Regions from separate parts of the Enterococcus sp. AAFC-DPL-5182 genome, predicted to be linked through region 1. Evidence: riboswitches for the same ligand, from Rfam matches in the RefSeq annotation. Region 1 holds a riboswitch; each other region holds the start of a gene.
What was found. Region 1 has a riboswitch for magnesium ahead of AC4BB7_RS07190 (phosphatase PAP2/LCP family protein). Riboswitches for the same ligand answer to the same signal wherever they lie in the genome.
Positions count from the first base shown of each region.

Region 2: another riboswitch for magnesium. It lies ahead of AC4BB7_RS10845 (LCP family protein); the one in region 1 lies ahead of AC4BB7_RS07190 (phosphatase PAP2/LCP family protein).
Region 3: another riboswitch for magnesium. It lies ahead of mgtA (magnesium-translocating P-type ATPase); the one in region 1 lies ahead of AC4BB7_RS07190 (phosphatase PAP2/LCP family protein).

Region 1 is NZ_CM177101.1:1,557,653-1,566,166, reverse strand. Features, by position in the region: gene AC4BB7_RS07210 (DUF8821 family protein) at 25-486, opposite strand; gene nrdI (class Ib ribonucleoside-diphosphate reductase assembly flavoprotein NrdI) at 705-1,142, shown strand; gene AC4BB7_RS07200 (hypothetical protein) at 1,210-1,728, opposite strand; gene AC4BB7_RS07195 (diaminopimelate dehydrogenase) at 2,036-3,007, opposite strand; gene AC4BB7_RS07190 (phosphatase PAP2/LCP family protein) at 3,096-4,682, opposite strand; M-box (ykoK) riboswitch at 4,898-5,065, opposite strand; gene AC4BB7_RS07185 (ABC transporter ATP-binding protein) at 5,229-7,070, opposite strand; gene AC4BB7_RS07180 (ABC transporter ATP-binding protein) at 7,087-8,514, opposite strand, start outside.
Region 2 is NZ_CM177101.1:2,320,668-2,329,181, reverse strand. Features, by position in the region: gene AC4BB7_RS10850 (FtsW/RodA/SpoVE family cell cycle protein) at 1-1,035, opposite strand, end outside; gene AC4BB7_RS10845 (LCP family protein) at 1,032-1,958, opposite strand; M-box (ykoK) riboswitch at 2,250-2,419, opposite strand; gene alsS (acetolactate synthase AlsS) at 2,839-4,503, shown strand; gene budA (acetolactate decarboxylase) at 4,517-5,230, shown strand; gene rnhC (ribonuclease HIII) at 5,274-6,203, opposite strand; gene AC4BB7_RS10825 (nucleotide sugar dehydrogenase) at 6,590-7,972, shown strand; gene AC4BB7_RS10820 (glycosyltransferase family 2 protein) at 7,972-8,514, shown strand, end outside.
Region 3 is NZ_CM177101.1:2,298,673-2,307,186, forward strand. Features, by position in the region: gene dnaK (molecular chaperone DnaK) at 1-761, opposite strand, end outside; gene grpE (nucleotide exchange factor GrpE) at 824-1,366, opposite strand; gene hrcA (heat-inducible transcriptional repressor HrcA) at 1,428-2,471, opposite strand; gene hemW (radical SAM family heme chaperone HemW) at 2,660-3,817, opposite strand; gene mgtA (magnesium-translocating P-type ATPase) at 4,063-6,726, opposite strand; M-box (ykoK) riboswitch at 6,843-7,013, opposite strand; gene AC4BB7_RS10755 (LysR family transcriptional regulator) at 7,640-8,514, shown strand, end outside.

The sequences.
Region 1 (8,514 bases):
TTTTACATTTTAGCTCAAATTATATTAGTACTTCCCTTTTATCACGAAAAAAGAGCCGCGGATCGTCCCCGCCAGTTTTGACTTTTGTCGTGCAAATTTAAACTTACCTTCAAATTCTGCTGGAATATCCATCCCATCAGATAACTTAAACCCAACAGCACGTTTCCCACCTTCTTCAAGTGTATACATCACATTAACAGCTAAACCATTTTCATAAAAAACGTAAGCCATCTTGATACCATCTACTTCAAAACTTGAAACCTCTAACGCTTTATAAGGAAATGTCATCTGACGTTCTGCTAACACTTTTTCGATCCATGCTAAGATTTCAGGATCATCACTTACCGGTACAGTTACGAATTCATGTTTGTATTTGTTCCAATAGTAACGAGCTTCATTTGCACGTAAACCTGCCAATGCATCTGCCACTGGAGATGTTTCAAAACCAACTGTTGAGACATTTTTAAAATCTACTTTATAAGACATATTGGCTCCTCTTTTCTTTTTATATGAACATTATATGCAATGTATAAGCGATTGACAAATATTAAAACTGAGTGTATTTTTTCCCGTTTGTGACTTTTATCTGAATAGAATTAATAAAAAAGTTGTAAATTTGTCGATCATTTACTATAGTTAGATTAGCTCGTTTGTGCTAAAATGAACAATCGCTTTAAATCTTAAAATTTTTAGGAGGGTAAACATTGAGAATCCTTTATATATCAATATCAGGTAATACCCGCTCTTTCGTAAACCGTCTTGTTTCATATGCTGCTACTGAGCATAACACTCAAATCGAAGTAAAAGAAATTCAAGAGAATTCGACTCTTGAAAAAGAAACAACATCTTTTTTCACTTTCGTACCAACTTACTTAGATGGAGGAAATGGAGTTGATAATGGTGATACAGAAATTCTTACGGAAACGATGAGAGAATATCTAGAGTATCAGGAGAATTTCCGTTATTGTTTAGGTGTAGTCGGCAGTGGAAATAAAAATTTTAACCACCAATATTGTTTAACTGCTAAACAATATGCTCAGAAATTTGATTTTCCTTTTTTAGCTGACTATGAGCTTCGTGGTACACAAGAAGATTTAGAACATGTTTTTAATGTTTTGTCAGTGGCTATTTCTAACATTTAAAAAACTCTTTGAATACTCTAACAAACAACGAGGCTGGGATATGATGATGTCCCAGCCTCGTAACTTTTTACTGAAATTTCCACTTTGTTTCATCGTAACCACTAGCTTCACCAACACTGATATAACTCAGTATACCACCACCCCAAAAATATGTATTGATCGGGATGCCATTGTGAAAAATTTTGTAGTAACCGTCCCCTTTGTCAACAATGATAAAACGTTTCGCATTACTTTTAGTATCTAAATAAATATAACCTCTAGTTGAAAAGTTCCAATAATCATAACCACTCGTATATGGATTAGCTGATCTGATCGTATATATGTTTAACCCTTCATGATCTAAATAAACACCATCACTACTCGTACCTAAAACAGCGTACTCCCAATTGCCAACTTCTAGGGTTTTTCTAAAGTTACCTTTAAAGTCCCCATTCATCGTATAAGCACTCATCTTTACTTTTTTCCCAGTTGGCGGTGCTGCTTGTGCCGTTACGCCCAAATATAAACTTACTCCAAATAGACTACTAAGCAATAGTAACGTTGTTATGACTTTTTTGACCCTTGATTTCTTTACTTTCTTTTCCATTTGCATCCCCTTATCTTTCATTGATAGTTTTTTCACAAATCAATCATAAGGTAGTTTCAAAATAAATAACAGTTCAAATTCGTTTTTACAACATACAAAAATGGTCTCTTTCTTTAACATGTTTGTCCACTCTTTCCCTAAACGTTATTTAAGTCTTATACAATCACAATCAATTTCTAGTCTATCAAAATTATCCCGTAATCTAGTCATTATCTTCATCTCAAAAGATTATTTTGACCCATTATTAAACAATAAAAAGAGAATGCTACAATTTAACATTCTCTATATGTTCTTGATTTAGTTTTTTTTACAATAACTCTTTTCTCAATTCCTCGTCTGTTCGAGTAGACAAATATTTAGGCGCAATATCCAAAACAGTATATGCCCCAAATTGTTTTTCCCTAGCCAAACGAACACAGGCTCTAGCATAAGCAACTAAGACACTTGCCGTAAATTCGGGATTACTCTCCAGCTGTAAATTATATTCGATGACTTGCTTGGTATTTTCATGTGTTGTTCCTGTATGCAGTACCGTGCCGCCATGAGGCATCGCTTTATGTTTTTGATCCAATTCAGACTGAGAAATAAAATGAACCTCAGTATCATAATCTGCAAAGTAATTCGGCATTGTAATGATTTCTTCGCGAATTTTTTCTGCCTGTGATTCATTTTCAAGCACAACAAAACATTCTCTAAAATGTTTATCTCGAGTAGTCAAATCCAGTTGTTCTCCCGCTTTGAGCTTCTCTATAACATCATTGTTTGGAATTGTATATTGAACGGCATCTAATACACCGTCGATTCGTCGTAATGCATCGGAATGACCTTGGCTAACACCTTTACCCCAAAATGTATTCGTCTGTCCAACTGGTAAAATGCTTTGTGCATACAAACGATTCAAACTAAACAAACCTGGGTCCCATCCTGTTGAGATAATCGACGTTGTTTGATTTTCTTTTGCTACTTGATCCACTTTCGCAAAATGCTCTGGAATCTTAGCATGTGTGTCAAAGCTATCGATCGTGTTAAATAAATGAGTCCACTCCGGCGTTTGCGTTGGCAAATCTGTCGCTGAACCGCCGCAAAGAATGCAGACATCGATTTCACCTTTTTTGTGTTTCAATTGCTCCATCGTAAATGCTTTAGAACCTTCTGTTTGCACCGTTTCAGGAGCTCTTCTTGTAAAGACACCGACTAATTCCATATCTTTGTTTTGTTTGATCGAACGTTCAACCCCGCGTCCAAGGTTTCCATATCCAATGATTGCTACTTTTATCATACTAACATTCCTCCACTTCTATAAATCAGATTATACCAAAAGAAAAAGACATCTGACAATTGGAAGTTGAAAAAACGAGTTCCTTCTTTTACTGATCCATTATATTCAATTGTTTTTTTAATTCCGTGGTGATTTTTTGCTTTTCCTCATCTGAAATACTCTGATAAGAAATCCCTTCTTCCCCAGTATAGCCATCACCTGTAAATCCTTCCCCTTGCATTTGATAACTTTCAATGTTTTCTAAGGCTTTTTGATAATTTTTCATTAAAAGAGTCATTTGATCCAGGGTCATATCGGTTTGACCATTTTCTCCTATTATGTCGAGTAATTCTTGATAACGAAAAACACTTTTCATCGAAGTTAATTCTTTGGTAAGCTGAATCGTTACCTCTCGCTGCCTCTTTTGTCTGCCGTAATCGCCTAAAGGATCTTCATAGCGCATTCTCGCATACTGTAATGTTTCCCAGCCGCCTAAATGCTGTTCCCCTTTTGGATAATGAATTCCTTCTGCATCAAACTCAAAATCATTATTGACGGTGACACCGCCAACTGCGTCACTTAAAGCTGCTAAACCATCCATATTGATCACAAAATAATGATTGATCGGGATATCTAAATAATGTTCAACCGTATCGATCATCATCTCGTCTCCACCAAAGGAATGAGCATGATTGATTTTGTCATAGACGCCATCTTTCCCAATGATTTCGACATAAGCATCTCTGGGAATACTTGTGATCGTAGTTTTCTTCAATTGATTATTGACGGTGACCACCATAATCGTATTTGCTCGAAAATCTGTTTTGCGTTTAGAATCATTTGCGATACCTAAAAGTAAGAAACTCGCAGGTTCACTATTTCCTAACTCTGCGGCTTTATTTTTTCGATTTAGTGGCTGATACATTTTATCGGCAGTTTTTTGGACTTTTTGAAACACCGCAGCACCATAAGCTGAAGCTCCAGCAACGACTAGTAAAAGCACTGTTAGCGTGCCTAAAATAGTTCTTTGAATGAACTTTTTTTTAGCAATAGGGGTAGAAAATTCTCTATTAAGGTACACTCTTTGCAAGAAAACAAAAGAGAACTTGACCCAAGTATAGCTTAAAAGAAAACCTGCAAGCACATCACTTGGATAATGAACTCGTAAATAAATCCGGCTCAATCCAATCAAAAGAACATAAACGATCAAAGTGTTTTTTAAAAACTTGTAATGCTTCATTTCCTTTGAATAAACGGTTTGTAAAATCAAGATCATCGAACAAGCTAAGCACATGGCTAAGAGCGAATGCCCACTTGGAAAACTATAGGAAGTTCGTTCAGCCAACTGTTCTACATTTGGTCTTTGCCGCGCCACAAGCTGCTTTAAGACAAATCCAAAAGCGCTGACTACTAAGACATTACTACTTAGCCAAACCGCCAATAACTTATGTTTATTTCGCCAAAGTATAAATGAGACTATCAAGCTAACAACAAAAATCGGCACGATCGTAGCACTTTTGGCAACTAAATCCACAATACTGGTCAGTAATTGACTCGGTTTCCAATTAAAGTGATAAATCGCTGAATCTAACTGAACAAACCATGATTCTTGTTTTACAACTAAAAAGGTTAGCAATGAAAAAAATACGACACTTAAAACTGCTGGAGTAAATTTCTTTTCTTTCAACGTATACATGTGATAAATCCCTTCATTCATATATTCAGTAAAACAACCAAGTTAAAGATTATTTCCAAGTAGTTTTCACAGGAATATCATACAACTAAATAGATCACTAAATGATTTTGCCCCTTAATTGGCAGTAGTGAATCATCTAACGGTATACAGTTGGAAAACTCTTATTCACCAAAAGAAAAAAGCCAAACATGCTTTCCCTAAGACGTTTGACTTTCAATCAATCTCATCGTCTGAGTTTTAGCACTATACAACGTAAAGAAAAGTTCTTAGCTATTTTATGAAAAGCCTTAATTCGACAATTCCTGTTTTACACATTGGCGTCTTTCGACGTTTCTGCGCAATAGCCTGTGTTTGTATAGGAGCCTCACCTAACAAGGTTATTTATCTATTTATTTTGTTAAATAGTAACGCTGGTAAAAAAAATTTTCAAGTTATTTTATGACTCTTTAGTTTTTCTTAATTTAAAATTTGAAAAAGATAGCACCCGTAAACAAGCAGAAGCAATCATCAAAATAGTATTGATGATTGCTTCTGCTATACTCTATTTTACTCATCTAACTCTTCAAATTGTGAGTTATAAAGTGACGCATAATAACCGCCTTGAGCAAGTAATTCTTCATGTGTTCCTTGTTCTTTAATATCGCCATCTTGCATATACAAAATCTTATCCGCATCTTTGATCGTTGATAAACGGTGCGCAATAACAAATGACGTACGACCAGCCATTAAATTATTCATAGCACCTTGAATCAAGCCTTCTGTTCTGGTATCAACAGATGATGTTGCTTCATCAAGGATCAAAATCGGTTTATCAGCTAAGATTGCGCGGGCAATTGTTAAAAGTTGTTTTTGACCTTGGGAAATGTTGGAAGACTCTTCATTTAATTCCATATTGTAACCACCAGGCAACGTTTGGATAAAGTGATGAACGTGAGCCGCTTTCGCGGCTTCATAGACTTCTTCATCCGTTGCATCTAAACGACCATAGCGTAAGTTTTCCATGATGGTTCCTTTAAATAACCAAGTGTCTTGTAAAACCATCCCAATATTTTTACGTAAATCTGCACGATTAAAGTCTTTGATATTATGACCATCGATTTTGATTGCGCCAGATGTTACATCGTAAAAACGCATCAATAATTTAACCATAGTTGTTTTACCTGCACCAGTTGGTCCAACGATTGCCACTGTTTGGCCGGGATCAACATGTGAACTGAAATCATTGATAATGATTTTGTCTGGTGTATACCCGAAACGAACATGTTCAAAATCGACCATCCCTTTGGCTTTGTCGATTTTAACTGGATTTGGTACTGTTTGTGCTTCTTCATCTTCTTCAAGAAATTCAAAAACACGTTCAGCTGCTGCTGCCATTGATTGGAGTAAGTTTGATACTTGAGCCAATTGGGCAATAGGTTGTGTTAAGTTACGAACATATTGGATAAACGCTTGGATATCTCCGACCGTGATCGTGCCATTATAAGCTAAGATCCCACCAAAAATCGCTACTGCAACGTACCCTAAATTTCCAACAAAGTTCATGATCGGTTGCATCAAACCTGAAAGAAATTGGGATTTCCAAGCTGATTTGAATAAGACATCATTTTGTTTTTTAAATTCTGTAAGTGAATTTTCTTCATCATTGAATAGACGTACGATGTTATAACCACCGATGGTTTCTTCTACTTTACCATTGATCACGCCAAGATATTCTTGTTGTGTTTTAAAGTATTTTTGCGAATTTTTCACAACGATCAAAATTAAGATCATTGAAATTGGGACGATCAAAATCGCAATACCTGTCATTTGCACAGAAATCGATAGCATCATGACAATAACACCAATGATAGTGAATACTGATGTAATCAGCTGTGTGATCGATTGGTTTAATGATTGACCTAGAGTATCCACGTCATTGGTGATACGAGATAAGACTTCACCCGTTGTACGACTTTCAAAATAATTCATTGGCATACGATTGATTTTTTCTGAAATTTCTTTACGCATGCGATATGTGATTTTTTGCGAAATCGTTGACATGATCCAACCTTGAATGATCCCAAAAGCGGATGCCACTAAGTAGAGCCCTAACATAAAGAGTAAGATTCCACCAATTTTATTAAAATCGATTCCGCCAGTTCCTTGATATTTTTTGATTAAACCATTAAACAATTCTGTGATTGCTTGGGATAAAATTTTTGGACCCCAAATATTAAATACGGTTGAAGCAATTGCAAAGATCATTACAAAGAAAACGGGTATTTTATAAGCACCAATATAGGAGATTAATTTTTTTAGTGTTCCTTTAAAATCTTTGGCTTTTTCCACTGGAGCGCCATGCCCAGGTCCGCGTCCGCCACGAGGGCGATTTTGTGTTTGTTCTGCCATTATTCTTCGCTCCTCCCTACTCTGCTTCTTCTATGCCTAATTCAGCATTACTCAATTGTGATTGAGCAATTTCTTGATAGACAGTGGATGATTTCATTAATTCATCATGTGTTCCATGATCTACAACACGACCTTCGTTCAATACGATAATATTATCTGCGTGAAGAATCGTAGAGATTTTTTGAGCAACGATGATTTGCGTCGCACCTTTGATATTTTCAGATAAGGCTTTTCTCAACGCCACATCTGTTTTATTATCCAGTGCTGAGAATGAGTCATCAAAGATCAAGATTTTAGGATTTTTCGCTAAGGCACGAGCGATGGATAATCGTTGTTTTTGTCCACCAGAAACGTTCGTTCCACCTTGAGAAATTTCCCGATCGTAGCCTTTTTCATTTGAATCGATGAATTCTTCAGCTTGAGCAATTTCAGCTGCTTTTCGCATTTGTTCATCCGAGATATTTGCATCCCCAAATTTGATATTTGAGGCAATATCACCTGAGAATAAGATCCCTTTTTGCGGCACAAATCCAATGATTTCATGTAATTTATGCAAACTCATCTCACGAATATCGATGCCATCGATCGTAATTCGCCCACCTGTTACATCAAACAAACGTGGGATCAAGTTAACGATCGTTGATTTGCCTGAACCTGTTGAACCGATCAACGCTGTTGTTTGACCTGGTTTTGCCGTAAAATTGATATGATGTAAGACATCTTCATCCGCATCGCCGTAACGGAATTCTACCGCTTCAAATTTCACTTCACCTTTGAAGTCATGGTCATCTTTAGGTTGTTCTGGATCTTTGATCGTTGGTTCTGTTTCGAGAACTTCTTCCACACGACCAGCAGCAACATTAGCACGAGGTAAGATAATTGAAACCATTGACAACATCATAAAGGCCATAACGATTTGCATCGTATACGTAATAAAGGCCATCATATCCCCAACTTGTAATTGACCGTTATTCATATTATGTCCGCCGACCCAAACGATCAAAACTGAAATACCATTCATCAATAACATCATGACTGGCATCATAATAGACATTGCACGGTTAACGAATAATTGAGTTTTCATTAAATTCGTATTCGCAACATCAAAACGCTCTTCTTCGAATTTTTCACGTGAAAATGCACGAATAACAGGTAATCCAGTGATGATTTCACGAGAAACCAAGTTGACTCTATCCACTAAGTTCTGTAATGCTTTAAATTTAGGCATTGTTGTTACGAGTAAGCTTAGGACTAACACTAGAACTGCTGCGACAGCTACACCGACGATCCAGCCCATACCTGTTCCTGTTTGATAGACATTATAAATCCCGCCAATACCTAATATCGGTGCATATAACACGATACGCATGATCATTACGATTCCCATTTGCATTTGTTGGATATCATTGGTATTACGTGTAATCAATGAAGCTGGAGAGAATTT
Region 2 (8,514 bases), 760 kb from region 1:
ACCTAACAAACTACCTACATTTACAGCGACTTGAAGTAAAAGCAACATTCCGCAACCAATATAAAGATAAGAGTAATAAAGATTTTTTGATCTTATTGCAAGTAAGAATAAGTGAGCAACCATAAAAAATACTAAAAATAAAATCCCTAAAGAAAAAATCAAGCCCAACTCTTCGATACAAATAGCAAAAATAAAATCTGTATCAGGAGCTGGAAGGAAGCCTTTTTTCTGAATACTATTGCCTAATCCTAATCCCCAAAAACCGCCATTATGCATAGCATAGTAGGCATTTGACGTTTGAAATCCTTTACCAGTTGGATCGATAAAAGGGTTTTGCATCACTTCAAAACGTGTCACTAAATACCCGAATTTTTGTGGCATCCAATTTGTTGGAATCGACAATAAAAGAACTGTTCCTAACCGTTTTATCGCAACAAAACCAATTAAAGCTATCGACATAAACCAAGGAGAAAGTCCACTAGATAAAAACAAGACTAAAACAAGAATGAAAATCATTGATGCTCCAGCGATATTCGGCTGCAAAGCCACAAAAAACATAAAGAAAATAGCGACTAGCAGTGAGCGTTTATGATCCTTGAATCTAAATGGGACAAGTGTGTCCGTTTTAGCTAAATTGGAAGCCAAATAAAGAACGATTACTAAAGGAACTAACTCAGATGGTTGAAACAAAAGCACCCCCAAGTTTATCCAACGCTTGGCGCCGCCAACACTGGTCCCTATAAACGGTAAAGCGATAATGGATAGGAAGGTCATGGTCAAAATAAAATACATCATTTTAGGTTTACGAAGAACCGCCAAGTTAATTCGATAAACAAAACTCATACAAACGATACTAAAAAGAAAATACATGGTTTGCTTGATTGCTTTACTAGAAGTTCCAAGATCACTATCTAATAGTTGATAAGAACTTGAACTATAGACCATTAGAATGCCAATGACGCATAAGATAAAATAAGGGATCAGAATATAAAAGTCTAAATAATGCATCTTTGAGAATCTCTTCATTTGTTTCATTTTGCAGCTCCATCACTCAAGAAGCTATGAATGGCTTCTTGGTTTTGTTTCTCGTCTATTTCTAATACACTGCCTGCATCAGTGTAATCGTTAAATGACCAGCTCCCTTTAACTGGTACAGATAATGTTTCAAGACTTTTTACGTTCCCTGTTAGAAAATCTTTTGCCAAGTCTACTAGAAGGTCAGTAGGAATATTTGTATCTAAGTAACCGACAGCTTCACCAGCAATTTTTGGAAGTTGTAAGAAGGAAACGGCATCTTTAGATTGTTTTGCCAGGGCGTCCATGACCTGTTGTTGTCTTCTTACACGACCAAAGTCACCTTCTTCGTCCATTCTAAAACGAGCATACTGTAACAATGTATTACCATCCATGGTTTGTTTGCCTTTTTTGATGTCGACATTGTCTAAATTGATATCTTTTTCCGCATCGATCTCAATCCCTTTTGGATAAAGCTCATTGATCAACCGAATAAAATTATTAAAATCAGCTGAAATATAATAATTGATTGGTAATCCAAAAGAGTCATTAAGGACTTTTCTAGTTAATTCTGCTCCACCATAGGCATAAGCTGCATTGATTTTTTCTAATCCATGACCAGGTATTGATACATAAGAATCTCTCATGATTGAGACTAATTTTGGTTGTTTAGTTTCACTATTATAGTGGGCGACCATCAAAGTATCTGCGCGTCCGCCATCTTCATCATCTTCACGACCATCATCACCAATTAACATAATCGTGATTTCTTTCATATTTGTCTGTTGATCACCAGAAAAATTAGTATTTTTGCTCTTGTTCACTTGAGATTGAGCTATTTTTTTCCCGTTATGAAAATTGATTGCCGTGTAACTCCCGATTCCTGTAAAAATCAAGAGAACAAAAAGAATCATACAAATTAAAAATTTCATTCCTGTTTTCATTTTTTATTCCTCGCTAATCATTTTAATTGATCATCAAATAAAGTTTGGCTTTAGGAATTGATTTAGATGGGGGATAAAAAAGTCTATTTACTAAAAATAATGAATCACAGTAAATTCGAAATAAAAGAAGAATCTCTATACCATGTCATTATGAAGAGACATTTTCTTCTTCGATTTGTATATCCACCTCCAAAAAATTAAGAATTCTGTCAACATTATTTATCAAAACAAAAAACCTCCGCTTAGAATAACTCAGCGAAGGGGGATTGATTTCAGCACAAATAGAGCTTTTCATCATTCTCATCGTTGAGTTTTAGCACTATGAAACGTAAAAAGCAGAGCTTTTAGCTACTTTGTGAAAAGCCTTAATTCGACAATTCCTGTCCTACCCATTACTGTCTTTCGACATTTTTGAGCAGTAGCCTGTGTTTCCATAGGAGCCTCACCTAACAAGTTATTCAGATCGCTCTAAATATAGTGAATATCACTAGTAAAGTCAACTAGATAAGTATTAAGTTTTTCATAATAAGTCTAGTCCTGGATAGAGTAACGATTTTTGATCTATCGTTGAACTAGTAGGGAAACAAGCGTTGGAAAACTCGTCCATTTATACGTTTAGCCTAAATATTTTCTTTATTTTTTCTTAAACTTATATTGATATGGAGAATAAGTAAACAAGGAATATAAAAAATTGATTACAGTTTTGTTTTAGCAAACAAATCATTAAACAAATAAAAGATCGCATGCTATAATAACGAAGTGATACAGGTTGATTAACTGTACTATTGTGATGAACGATTTTGTATTTTTTTTTAATATTCACCCTTTTGTATAAGTGATTTTGAAATTATGTAACATTATTTGAAAGGTAGTGTAACAGATGGTGGGAAAAAGTAGAAATGGTGCTGAAGTGATTGTAGAAAGTTTAAAAAATCATCGTGTCGATTATGTATTTGGGATTCCAGGAGCAAAAATTGACGGTTTGTTTGATGCTTTAGTCGATGATGGACCTGAATTGATAGTAACGCGTCATGAGCAAAATGCTGCCTTTATGGCGGCAGCGGTGGGACGATTGACTGGAAATCCAGGAGTAGTAGTTGCGACAAGTGGTCCAGGTGCAAGTAATTTAGCAACTGGATTAGTTACGGCTACGGCAGAAGGTGATCCGGTATTGGCAATAGGCGGTCAAGTGAAACGTAGAGATTTACTAAAATTAACGCATCAAAGTATGAATAATGCTGCTTTATTTGAACCGATCACTAAGTACAGTGCGGAAATTCAAGATCCAGAGACTATTTCGGAAGTTCTAGCAAATGCTTACCGATTGGCAAAGTCTTCGAAAAAAGGAGCTAGTTTTATCAGTATTCCTCAAGATGTTGTCGATGGCGCAGTAAAATCCGTAGGCATCAAACCTTTGAGTGATCCAAAAATTGGTTCAGCTTCATCAGAGGATATTCAATATCTTTCAAAATTAATTCAAGCAGCAGAGTTGCCTGTATTGCTTATTGGGATGAGAGCCTCTACAGATAAAGAAGCTAAAGCGATCCGTGCAATCGTTGAGAAGACCAAAATCCCAGTTGTTGAAACGTTTCAAGCAGCGGGGGTGATTTCTAGAGAATTAGAGGACCATTTCTTTGGACGAATCGGATTATTCCGTAACCAACCAGGTGACATGTTGTTAAAACGTAGTGACTTAGTCATTGCTGTGGGATATGATCCAATTGAGTATGAGGCTAGAAATTGGAATGCTGAAGGAGAGGCAAAAATCATCGTGATCGATGATACTCCAGCTGAAATCGACCAATACTTCCAGCCCGAACGAGAGTTGATTGGGGATATTGCAGAAACATTAACAGTGCTTTTGCCTAGTATTGAAGCTAAAATAGTATCAGAGAAAGCGATCGATTATTTAAATACATTACATGAAAGATTAGTGGAACGAGATGATGTGAAAGAACGAGTAGACAATGGTTTGCTGCACCCTTTGGAGGTCATTGAAACACTGCAAAGTATTGTCACTGATGAAATGACGGTCACTGTTGACGTGGGCAGCCACTATATTTGGATGGCGCGTCATTTTAGAAGTTATCAACCACGACATTTACTTTTTAGCAATGGTATGCAAACACTAGGGGTGGCGCTGCCTTGGGCTGTTTCAGCGGCACTGGTTCGTCCAAATACACAAATAGTATCAGTTTCTGGTGATGGTGGATTCTTGTTTTCAGCTCAAGATCTTGAAACAGCTGTGCGTAAAAAGTTGAATATCATTCATTTGATTTGGAATGATGGACGTTACAACATGGTCGAATTTCAAGAACAGCTAAAATATCATAGAGTTTCTGGTGTTGATTTTGGACCGGTTGATTTTGTGAAATACGCTGAAGCATTTGGTGCAACAGGGGTAAGAGTCAAGAATGTAGAAGAGTTGAGGGCAGCTATTTTAAATGGAATCAAAACGGAAGGTCCGGTAGTTATTGATATTCCAATTGATTATCAAGACAATGAAAAACTTGGTGAAACAATTTTGCCAGATCAGTTTTATTAGAAGGGTGAGAATAATGACAAAAGAAGCAGTCTTATATCAGCACGGGACATTAGGAGCTTTAATGGCAGGCTTGATGGATGGTACTGAAACAATTGCTAATATTTTGAAAAGAGGCGATTTTGGCATTGGCACATTATCTGGTCTAGATGGCGAATTGATTATTTTAAATGGGAAAGCCTATCAAGGCCGAGAAGATGGCGCACTGATTGTGATAGATGAGCAACAGGAAACGCCGTATGCTGCCGTAACTACTTTTAAACCGATCATTACTTTTTCGGTGAACAAGATTATAACTAATTTTGATATCAATAGATTGGTCCGTGAGCATTTGAAGAGTGAAAATCTTTTTCATGCAATCAAAATTCATGGTCAGTTCAAAAAAGTCCATATTCGCGCGATGCCTAAGCAAGAAAAACCTTATAAACGTTTAGTTGAAGTGTCCAAAGAACAACCTGAATTTATTAAAGAAGATTTGGCAGGAACTGTTGTGGGCTTTTTTACACCTGAATTATTTCAAGGTGTTGCAGCGGCAGATTTTCATTTACATTTTATTGATGATGAGCAGACTTTTGGTGGACATTTAATGGATTTTGAGTTGGAGTCCGGGATAGTTGAAATTGAACCAATGGATTCCTTGTTGCAGCATTTTCCTAAAAATGATGAAACGTTTATTCACACAGCGATTGACTACGCTGATCTAGACAAAGAAATTCAAGAAGCAGAATAGCAAAACGCCTAAGACAGTATCTCAATTTGTCTTAGGCGTGTTTCTATTTAGCGGCTATTTTTTTTGCTTTTTCCGTATTTGCAAAATGAAGTTTTACGTATTTACTTAATAATTCCATTCCACCTTTAGCTAAAACTTTAGCAGCAATTTTATCGGAAACAGTTCCAGCCCCAGAAGGGACCTTCATGCCTAATTCTTTAGACTCTTTATCTAATTCTTCCAAAAAGGCCGCGCGACTAATAATTGAAGCTGCAGCAACTGCTACGTGGTATTGTTCACCTTTCGTGATAAAGTACAACTTTTCACTGACCTGATTTTGCTCACTTCGTACATATTTTCTGTAGTTTGCTTCAGGTGTAAACTGATCGATTAAAATCGCTTCGGGTTTGATTGGTGCGATCTCATTTAATAGTAAATGGATTGCTTGATTATGAAGTGCGACTTTCATATGAACAGCATTGTACTTGGGTTGAATCTGATTGTATTTTTCTGGTTCAACAATTAGTAATCTATATGGAATCAGTTCTTTGATGACTTTTGAAAGTTCTATGATTTGAGGATCGGTAAGTTCCTTCGAATCTCTTACACCAAGAGCTTTCAATTTTGTGACCATTGTTTTATCAACATAGGCTGCGCAAACTGTCACTGGACCGAAATAACTACCATTGCCGACTTCATCGCTGCCTAAGACAGAAAGTTGGCTGAAATTAGCTGGAAGTGTGTTTGCCTTCTTTGAAGTGGTAGAGTTTGTTCCTTTGCTCTGGGTCGGGTTTCCCCATTTAGCAGCAGCGTTTTGCGCATCAGGCCCTTGAAACATGACTTTACCAGAAGTGTAGGCCGTGATCGTTGTATTGCCAACTTTCGCAACGAATTCAGAATAAGGTACATTCCTATTCAAAAGATTTCTCTCGTAAAAGGACTTCATTTTTTTTATATTCTCTTTGGTCACTTTGATTACTTGTATTTGAGACATGGTGGTGCTCCTTTCGAATCTTCTTATCTATAGTAAAACAAAAGAATGGAAAAGTGAAGTGAGGAGCGGATAGTTTTTTATCGCTTATTTTCTTTTCGATTTTTTTGACTATAACAGTAGACAATTAAGTGATAGAAAAATCAAGTTCTCTATAACTATATATTCTAATTGGAAAAACAAAATAATATTTTTTGTATATAACATATGTACATTTGTTATAAATAAAGTATAATAAAAATGAAATAAATATATAATGTCTGTGTTTATTTATAAAAAGTTTATTTAAGGGTGGAGTTAGATAAGAAGGGAGATATAGATTAGAACAAAGTTATTTTTTATTTCAAAGGAGAATATTTATTAAAATAGGAATGAATGGGGTTGTTTTTATGGGAAATTCAAATGATACGGTGAAGAATTCACTGTTAGGAAAAATTAAAAAAAGGAAAGCAAAAGTTGGCGTTGTTGGATTAGGCTATGTAGGTTTACCACTTGCGATGGAATTTGTAGCTGCGGGGTTTGAGGTTATAGGAATTGATATTGATCCAGACAAAGTTTCTAGCTTAAATAATGGAAAGTCACATATTTTAGATGTTTCAGCTTCCATTTTAATAGAAGGAATAGAACAAGGAAGTTTTCGAGCAACGACAGATTTTAGCGTTATTTCATCATTGGATGCTGTGAGTGTTTGTGTACCAACACCACTTAATGAAAATCAAGAGCCTGATACGAGCTTTTTAACGTTTACAGCCGAAAAACTAGAACTTTATATGAAAACACCACTAATTATATCGTTGGAAAGCACAACCTATCCAGGGACGACACGAGAACTATTTGCTGAACGTTTTGAAGCAGCCAAAAAACGCTTAGATAAAGATTATTTTCTTTGCTTTTCTCCAGAACGAGTTGATCCAGGTAATACCAAGTTTCAGACTAAGAATATACCTAAGGTAATTGGTGGAATGACGAATATAAGTTCAGAACTAGGAGAAGCCTTGTACAGCGCTATACTGGATGAAGTCATTGTAGTGAGTTCACCTGAGACAGCTGAGATGAGTAAATTACTTGAAAATACATTCCGAAGTGTCAACATTGCTTTTATCAATGAAATGGCTTTGATGTGTGAAAGGATGGATCTTGATATTTGGGAGACCATTGATGCTGCCGCAACAAAACCTTTTGGATTTATGCCGTTTTACCCAGGACCAGGTGTTGGGGGACATTGCATCCCGCTTGACCCAATGTACTTACACTGGAAAGGAAAACAAAATCGATTTTTCAACAAGTTTATTGAAACATCACAAGAAATCAATATGAACATGCCTTATCGTGTTGTAGAAAAAATTCGAGATGCTTTAAATGCTCAAGGGAGATCATTAAAAAAATCTCAGGTTTTATTAGTGGGCCTAGCGTATAAACCAGATATTAATGATGTTCGTGAGTCTCCGACATTGTCTATTTATGAAATTTTAAAAGAGAATCATACAGAATTAACGATTCTAGATCCTTATGTACCATCGTTTGTCGATAAATATGGATCAGAGGTGGCCGTTGTTCAAAATGATTTTTGTAATTATGCGGTCTATGACTGCGTGGTTATTTTGACTAAGCACAGTGTGATAGATTATGAACGATTACTGAAAGAAAGTCATACGATTGTTGATATGTGTCATATTTTCAAAGAAACGCATGAAAAAGTTTTTAAAATTGGTGGTGGTCGTGCAGGTATGGCCTCAGTAAGTAATCTTGTTGAGGTTGAGGAGAGAGTGTGATGGAAAGTAAGTTCAAACGAAGTACGCATTTGATGTTATCTTGTATTACATTTATTCTCTGTGCATTGTTGATCGGTTTGATCGGTTTTTGGCGAACAGGCTATATATCAACAGCTTTTAGTATTTATGGTTGGTGTATGATTTTATACTTAGTAATCAAAACAAGTCTTTCAATGTTCTATAAACCAGATGAAAGTGTTCCTCCCAATTTGAAAGTGACAGTCGTGATACCAGTTTACAACGAGTCCAAAGAAGCAATTTTAACACTGCTTGAAGGTTTAGCCGCACAGAAATATCCAGTTGAGGAAGTTTTTATTGTGGACGATGGCAGCACAAACTATGTTTTAGATCAAGTAATGAAACGAGCGACTGAAACATTACCGATAGAATTTACAAACAAGATGTATATTCATAAATTGCCTTATAACCAAGGCAAGCGTTTTGCACAAGCTTATGCCTTTGAAAATAGTGTAGGAGATATATTTTTTACGATGGATTCTGATGGAGAAATCTTTCCGGATACATTGTATGAGTTAATGCGC
Region 3 (8,514 bases), 740 kb from region 1:
AAGCTAATTTGAGTTGATGTAACACCTGATAAATCTTTTTTCGCTTTTTCAGCAGCATCTTTCAAACGTTGAACAGCCATTTTATCTTTAGATAAATCAACACCGTTTTCTTTTTTGAATTCTGCTACCATGTAGTCGATGATTTTATTATCAAAGTCATCTCCACCTAGTTCGTTATCACCGGCAGTTGATAATACGTCGAACACACCATCACCTAATTCAAGGATTGATACGTCAAATGTACCACCACCAAGGTCAAATACTAAGACTTTTTCGTCTTTATCTGTTTTATCTAAACCGTAAGCTAATGCCGCAGCTGTTGGTTCGTTAACAATACGTTCTACTTCTAAACCAGCGATTTTACCAGCGTCTTTTGTTGCTTGACGTTGCGCATCGTTGAAGTAAGCTGGAACTGTAATAACAGCTTTATCCACTTTTTCACCTAAATATTCTTCTGCAAAGCCTTTTAAGTATTGTAAAATCATCGCAGAAATTTCTTGAGGTGTGTAAGATTTGCCATCAGCTTCAACTTTGTAGCCAGCTTCGCCCATATGACGTTTGATTGATGCAATTGTATGTGGGTTTGTCACTGCTTGACGTTTTGCCACTTCACCAACTTGGATTTCGCCATTTTTAAATGATACTACTGAAGGTGTTGTACGGTTACCTTCTGGGTTTGCAATGATTTTTGCTTCTCCGCCTTCTAATACTGCAACTGCTGAGTTTGTAGTTCCTAAGTCAATACCAATAATTTTACTCATAATTAATGATCTCCTATCTTCTATTTTAATTTTTTCAATTTATATTATGCAAACATTCCTTGTTATTGTGCAACAACAACCATGCTTGCTCGTAAAACGCGGTCATGTAATTTATATCCTTTTTGTAGGACTTCAACGATTGTATCTGCAGGTGTTTCATCACTTGCTGGAATCGTTTGAACTGCTTGATGTAAATTAGGATCGAATACTTCACCCATTGTTGGAATTTCTTCAATACCCTCTTCTTTCAGTGCAGCTTGTACACTTTCAAGAACCATCGAAATACCTTTTTTCAAGCTTGCGCCTTGCTCATCATCGACTTCGATTGCCATCGCACGTTCTAAATTATCAAGCGAAGGCAATAATTTTTTACCTAAGTCTTGCGATCGGTAACGAACAAGCAATTCACGTTCATTTTTAAAACGGTTGCTCATATTGGCAATTTCAGCTCGAGCTCTTAGGAATTTATCTTCCATTTCTGATAGTTCAGCTTGAGCATTTTCTAATTCTGTCATTTCAGCTTCTACTTCTGAAACTCCTGAATCATCGATAGCTTCCATGCGTTCTTCCTGTAATTCTTCATTTGTTTCCTCTTTATTACTCACTCTGGCAACTTCCCTTCTCATTTCCGTAGAATTAATAGAATTCTATATTTAAACTTTTAGCTTATTCATCAAGAAAACGATAATAAGCACCAAGCTTTGTAGCTAGTTCATGGCGAAAAACATCCACTAAACCAAACATTTTTGAATACGGCATACTAGTCGGACCTAATAAAGCAATCGTTCCTTTACCGTGACCGGATACTTCATACGTTGCAGTGATCATACTCATATTATCCAGCAGATCGTTGCCTATTTCCGAACCGATCCGAATCGCTATTTGAGTATCTGTCTTTTCATCTGTCGTCAACAAATGTGTAAGTGCATCTGTATTTTGCATAAAAGAATAGACAGATTTTAATTGATCGATATCTTGTTTCATCCCGAAATCTAAAACATTCATGCGCCCGCTGACAAATACTTTTTCTTCAAAAGCATGACCTAACATTGCATCGAATAAATTCATCATCCCTTCAGGCGTTTGAAAATAACGATGTAAAATCATCGGAATTTCCGTCCTTAATCGATGATAAACAGTCAATAGCGGTTGTCCTACAAGTTTATCATTGATGATTTGGGTCATCTTCTCTAGATCTTGGCTAGATACAGATGACGGAATCGCAAAGACCTGACTTTCCACATTGCCTTTATCTGTAACGATCACAGCAATAATCTGGCGATCATTTAAAGGAACGATACGAAAACCTGTCAATTTCCGTTCTTTCACTTCTGGTCCTAACGAAAATGCTGTATAGCTAGTCAAATCTGAAAGGATCTCAGCCGATTGTTCAATGATATCATTGATTTCATGAAATTCTTTGCCAAAAGAACGACGAATCGTTTCTAACTCATCACGTTCAACTTCAGCCGGCCTTAGTAAATGATCCACGTAATAACGATAACCATCCATTGAAGGAATTCTACCAGACGAAGAATGTGTCTTTAATAATAATCCATGTTCTTCTAAAGCTTTCATATCATTACGAATCGTTGCAGAACTTGATTTAATTCCTTCTTCCATCAATTTCTTTGATCCTACAGGAGTTCCTGTATTTGTGTATCCCTGGATGATAAGTCGCAAAATATTCTTTTGTCTTTCCGTTATCATAGTTACCACCCTTCATTAGCACTCATGGCATCTAAGTGCTAATACAATTATTAATATATCAACATCTTGTATAATTGTCAAGAGAAAAACACACTTTTTTAGCACTCTTTATCATCGAGTGCTAAACGATGATAAAAAAAAAGCACTAGAGGGTTTTTATTCAAAAACAGCTCTGTACTTTTTCTTTTTTATTCTTTGTCGATTAGAAACTCTTCGAAAACATCATTTCCAACAAATAAGCCTTTTTCGGAAAGTTGAATAGACGTATCATCTTCCAATAATAACCCCTTTTCAATCAATTTAGGGATCTTTTCTTTATAAACTTGCTCTAACGTAACACCAAATTTTTCTTTAAATTGCGCTTTAGAGACACCATCTTTTTTGCGCAATCCTAAGAAAAGTTGCTCTTCCATCTGATTATTCAATGTTAGTATCTCTTTTTCAACAGTTGGTAACTGATCATCACGTAAAGGTTTTAGGTAATGCTGAATTGGTCCGTGATTTCGATAGCGAGTATGTCCTAAATAGCCACTTGCTCCAGCGCCAAACCCATAATAGTGTTCATTATCCCAGTAAATCAAATTATGCTGACTTTCTTTGCCTTTTAATGCGAAGTTACTCACTTCATACTGATGTCTGCCGCCTTTTTCCATTGCGATGATCGTTTCTTCAAACATTTGGGCTTCAACTTCTTGATCTGGTAACTGTAGGCGCCCTTGACGAACCCAATTCATAAACATTGTTTTATTTTCTAAAATTAGTGAGTACAATGAATAGTGAGGTAAATCAAGTTCGATCGCACGTTTCAACGTATCCCGGAATCCTTCAAGTGTTTGTCCAGGCAAAGCATAGATCAAATCGATACTTACATTTGAAAAATTTTCTTTTTCCAAAAATTTCATCGTTTCGTACACATCTTCAGCTGTATGTTTTCTTCCAATTTTCTTCAACAATTGATTATCAAAAGTTTGTACGCCCATAGACAAGCGGTTCACACCATATTCTTTCATTACATGTAATTTTTCCTGTGTTAAATCTCCAGGGTTAGCTTCCACTGTAAATTCATTTTTAGGATCAAAAGGGAGTAAGTTTCGTACACCTTCTAATAAAACTGCTAATTGATTCGCCGATAACGATGTAGGTGTTCCCCCTCCAATGTAAATTGTTTTGGTATCATTGCTTGGATAGTGCTCTTTCGTTAATCGGATTTCTTTTAAAAGACTTTGAATATATTCATCTACAGGTTGTCCTTCTAAAAAAACTTTATTGAAGTCACAGTAGTAACAGATATGTTCGCAAAACGGAATATGTATATATGCTGAGGTGCTATTAGAATTGTTTTTCAATTTATTTCTTCCTCCACTTTAGAGTGTCTTGCTATTTTACATCATATAGAAGACGTCTCTTATCTTACCACACTCAATGATAAAATGTTTTAATTTGCTTCATAATTTCCCGCTTTTTCATTCTTCCGCTCCCCTTTTAAAAGTAATGACACTATACAATAAAGACAGACACTTTGATATCTCCCGCGAAATCAAAGTGTCTGATATTTGATAGAATAGCCCAGTTAAAACTCTGTATTTTCTGACTAGAGTAATTCTTGATATTTTCTTATATATATTTTCTTGATCACTGTTACTAAGAGTAAATACGCAATGATTGTTGGAATCAAGTAAAAAAAGTAATTTCCTGGAAGTGGTGCAAAACCAATACTTGCTCCTAAATTCGTAAACGGCAAAATTGTTCCAATTAAAATTCCAACTGAAGTGACGAGCGTCAAGATGCCTGAAGCTCTACTTTGAAGGAATGGTATTTTTGGCGTTCTCAATATATGAAGTACCAACATTTGTGACCATAAAGACTCAATAAACCAACCTGCATGGAAAATAGCGATAAATAAGAGTTTCTGATCGGCTGCTAATGAGAAAAATCCACCGCCTAAGATAGTTGGACAAATAATAAAATACATAAATAGATAAGTAACGATATCAAAAACAGAACTTGTCGGTCCAAACCATTTCATGAATGAACCAATTGATTTGGCTTCCCACTTCTTAGGCTTTTCGACATACTCTTTATCCACGTTATCCCACGGAACCGACATGCAAGATGTATCGTAAATCAAATTCAAAAATAGTGATTGAATCGGCGCAACTGGTAAAAATGGTAAAAAAATACTCGCAGGAATAACAGAAAATACATTCCCGAAATTTGAACTTGCTGTCATTTTGATATACTTCATTGTATTACTAAAGACTTTGCGTCCAGAAATAATCCCCTGTTCTAAAACCATTAAGTCTTTTTGCAGCAAAATCACATCAGCCGATTCTTTTGCAATATCAACTGCCGTATCTACAGAAATTCCAACATCAGAGACTTTCATAGCTCCTGCGTCATTGATTCCATCCCCCATGAAGCCAACTGTTTGTTCATTTTTCTTCAACGCTTTAACAATTTTTGTTTTTTGATCAGGTGTTACTTTTGTAAAAATAGTATATTTATTGACCATCTGTTCTAGTTCTGATTCAGATAATTTAGAAATTGCTGAACCATCGATCATTTTTTCAGTCCCCAGACCAACTTCTTTACAAACTGAACGTGTTACTAATTCATTATCACCTGTTAGAATTTTTACAGAAACTCCGTTACTTTTTAATGCTTGAATAGCAGCAGCAGCCGTTTCTTTAGGAGGATCTAGAAAAGCGAGATACCCTTGTAAAATCAGTTCCTGTTCATCTGCAACAGAATAGTCATCTAATTGATTGTTGACTTTTTTATCTGCGATCGCTAAGACTCTCAGACCATCTTCATTTAATTCCTTCACTGTTTTCAATACTTGTTTTTTTATTTTTGGTGTGATCGGAACAACATCTCCAGCCTGATTGATATGAGAGCATGCTTGTAGCATTTCTTCAACTGCTCCTTTAGTAATCAAAAAGCTTTGATTCGATCTTCTATTTTTAATAACAACACTCATTCTTCTACGATTAAAGTCGAAAGGAATTTCATCAATTTTAAAATAATCTTCTTCATCGATAGATAACTCTTTCGATGATGCTTCAATAATTGCCTTATCGATTAAATTACGCAGACCAGTTTGGAAATAACTATTTAAAAAAGCAGAACGCAATACTTCCCGATCTTCTTGGCATGAGGTATTGTAATGATATTCTAAAATGACCTTGTCTTGTGTCAGGGTGCCAGTTTTATCCGTACATAAAATATCCATGGCACCAAAATTTTGAATCGCGTTGACGTTTTTCATGATCGTTCCTTCTTTTGCCATATCCCTAGAACCTTTGACCAAATTAGTCGTAACGATCATTGGCAGCATTTCTGGTGTAAGCCCTACAGCCGTTGCAATAGCAAACATTAAGGCTTCACCCCAATCGCCTTTTGTGATTCCGTTGATCAAAAATACTGCTGGCGTAATCACCATCATAAAACGAATCAATAACCATGTCGTTTTGTTTACACCTAATTCAAAGCTTGTTTTTTTCTCATCATCTGCAACATCTTGTGCAATTTTTCCAAAGAGTGTATTATCCCCAACCCGAACAGCTACACCAACACCACTGCCGCTAACGACATTGCTGCCTAAAAACAATAAATTATCAAAATCTGTTTGGTTATTATTATTTGTAGAAGTAACATTTTTGACTTTTTTTTCAACTGGAAAACTTTCTCCTGTCATCGCTGATTGTGAAACGAATAAGTCCTTCGCATGAATCAACCGCAAATCTGCAGGAATCATGTCTCCTGCTGCAAGATTAACTAAGTCACCACAAACAACTTCGTCCACAGGTATTTCCATTTCTTTATTTTCTCTGGTAACAGTCGCTGTGATCTGAATCATATTTTGTAATTTACTGACTGCATTACTTGATTTCACTGATTGAACTAAAGTCATAGTGCCGCTTAACAAAACCATGACCACCATAATCAAAACCCCAGTAATGTCTTTCTCACTTGGTTCAGCATACACATATTCAGTAAAAAACGAGATAGTTGCTAGTATCATCAATACAACAGTAAATGGTGTGACATAGGATTTTATCACAGTATAAATAAAGGACTTTTTTTTATTATCTGTAATTTTATTTATACCGAATTTTTCTTTTGAGTGTTGAACTTCTCGGGCTTTCAAGCCATCCCACGAAGAGGAAAAGCTTTCTAAAACTTTATCGATAGATAAATTCGCTATCTTTTGATAAGCTTTTTCATGGATCATGTTCTTCATTTCTTTTTGCATCTAGATTATCCTCTTTTCTTTTAGTTGATCTCTGGCTTATCGAACTATCTTCTGGCACCGTCACCACATCCTTTCCACACAAAAAAGCGCACTGAAAACTCAGCCCGCTTTGCCGTGAGTCTCCATAATCGTTGAGTTTTGGCACTATACAACGTAAAAAGCCCAAGCTTTTAGCTACCTTAAGAAAAGCCTTAATTCGACAGTTCCTGTTCTACCCATTGGCGTCTCTCGACATTTTTGGGCAGTAGCCTGTGTTTGTATAGGAGCCTCGCCTAACAAGAAGAATTACACTGTTATTCTAATGAATTATGCCTTACATTTATAGACAAAAAAAACGATACCTGTATAACTTTTTTTGAATGTAATTTTTTCGCCATCTTCCTTTTTAAATCATTTATAAAAAAGAATACTTCTATGACAAAAAAGAAATAGTTTATTCAGTTCATTTTATTTACTATATTTGTATAAACGAATCTCCCAAGTTCGTTTATGTAACATCCATACTCCTTTTTACAAAGTAAGCTCTGATGGATCCCACTTCGGCTTTCCCCCGTAGTGGGATTTATATTTCCAAAGTTCATTGTTCAAATTTCATAAAAAAGAATAGCACTATAAATAAAACAGAATGGCTCTATTGGCCAAAGAAAATTATACTAAACTAAGAAACAACCTATTCACTAATTGTTCACTATTCCCTATCAGTAAGCTAATACTGATAAAAGTCCTTTTAATTGGTCGGCTATTACCAATTAAAAGGGCTCTTTTCCTTTATAGAAAACAGTCATTATTTCAAAATAAAAAAATACTATTAATTTTTTGTATATTTTTTGAAAAAAATGACTATTTCATCTCAAATTATTTTATCTTGAAGAGAACCAGCATTTATTTTCAACAGAGTAAAGGAGATGAGCAAATGAAATTAAAACAATTAGACTATTTTTTAGCATTATGCAAAAACAAAAGCTTTACAAAAACATCAGAGGAATTAGGTATTTCTCAGCCTTATTTAAGCACACATATTCGAGAATTAGAGCAGGAGCTAAACGCCCAACTGATAACGAGAGATTACGGCAATAACACCTTAACGCCTGAGGGTCTTGTTTTAAAAAAAAGAGGGGAGAAAATTTTTCAAGAATTTGAAATGGCTGTCACAGAAATCAATTTACTTGTCCATACTGGAGAAACAGCAACCATCAAAATCGGAACAAATTTAGCTGACACTGACTATTTGATTGCAAAAATGCTAACAGACTTTCACCGAAAATATCCATTAGCCTCTATTGATTATGGCTATTACGACAACCTTGAAATAGCTCTGGAAAATAAAGAAATCGATATAGCAGTCGGTATTCTATCAGAAGAGAATTCTAAAATAGCAAGTAGTTTGATTTTTTCAGAATCTTACGTTGTTTTCATTAGCAAAAAAAATCAACTATCTTATCTAAACGAATTGTCAGTAGAGCATTTACTGCAAACCCCTTTAATAAATTATTCAAAACAAATCTATGAAAAGAACATAATTAAAACTTGGATAGAAATAAACCATCCTGAACTTAAAGATAATCAATGTTACGAACTACCTTCAACAATCTCAATATTGAATTTAGTCGATCAAGACTTTGGCGTGGCATTTCTTCCTTACTCATTGGCAGATTCCATTCCGAATTATTTAAGTATTACATCAGTCGAGATCATTGATGGACCTTTCAGAAATATTTCTATTGGTTATCATTCAGACCTACCTCTCTCAAAAGCACATAAAGATCTAATCGAACAACTTCAATTTAT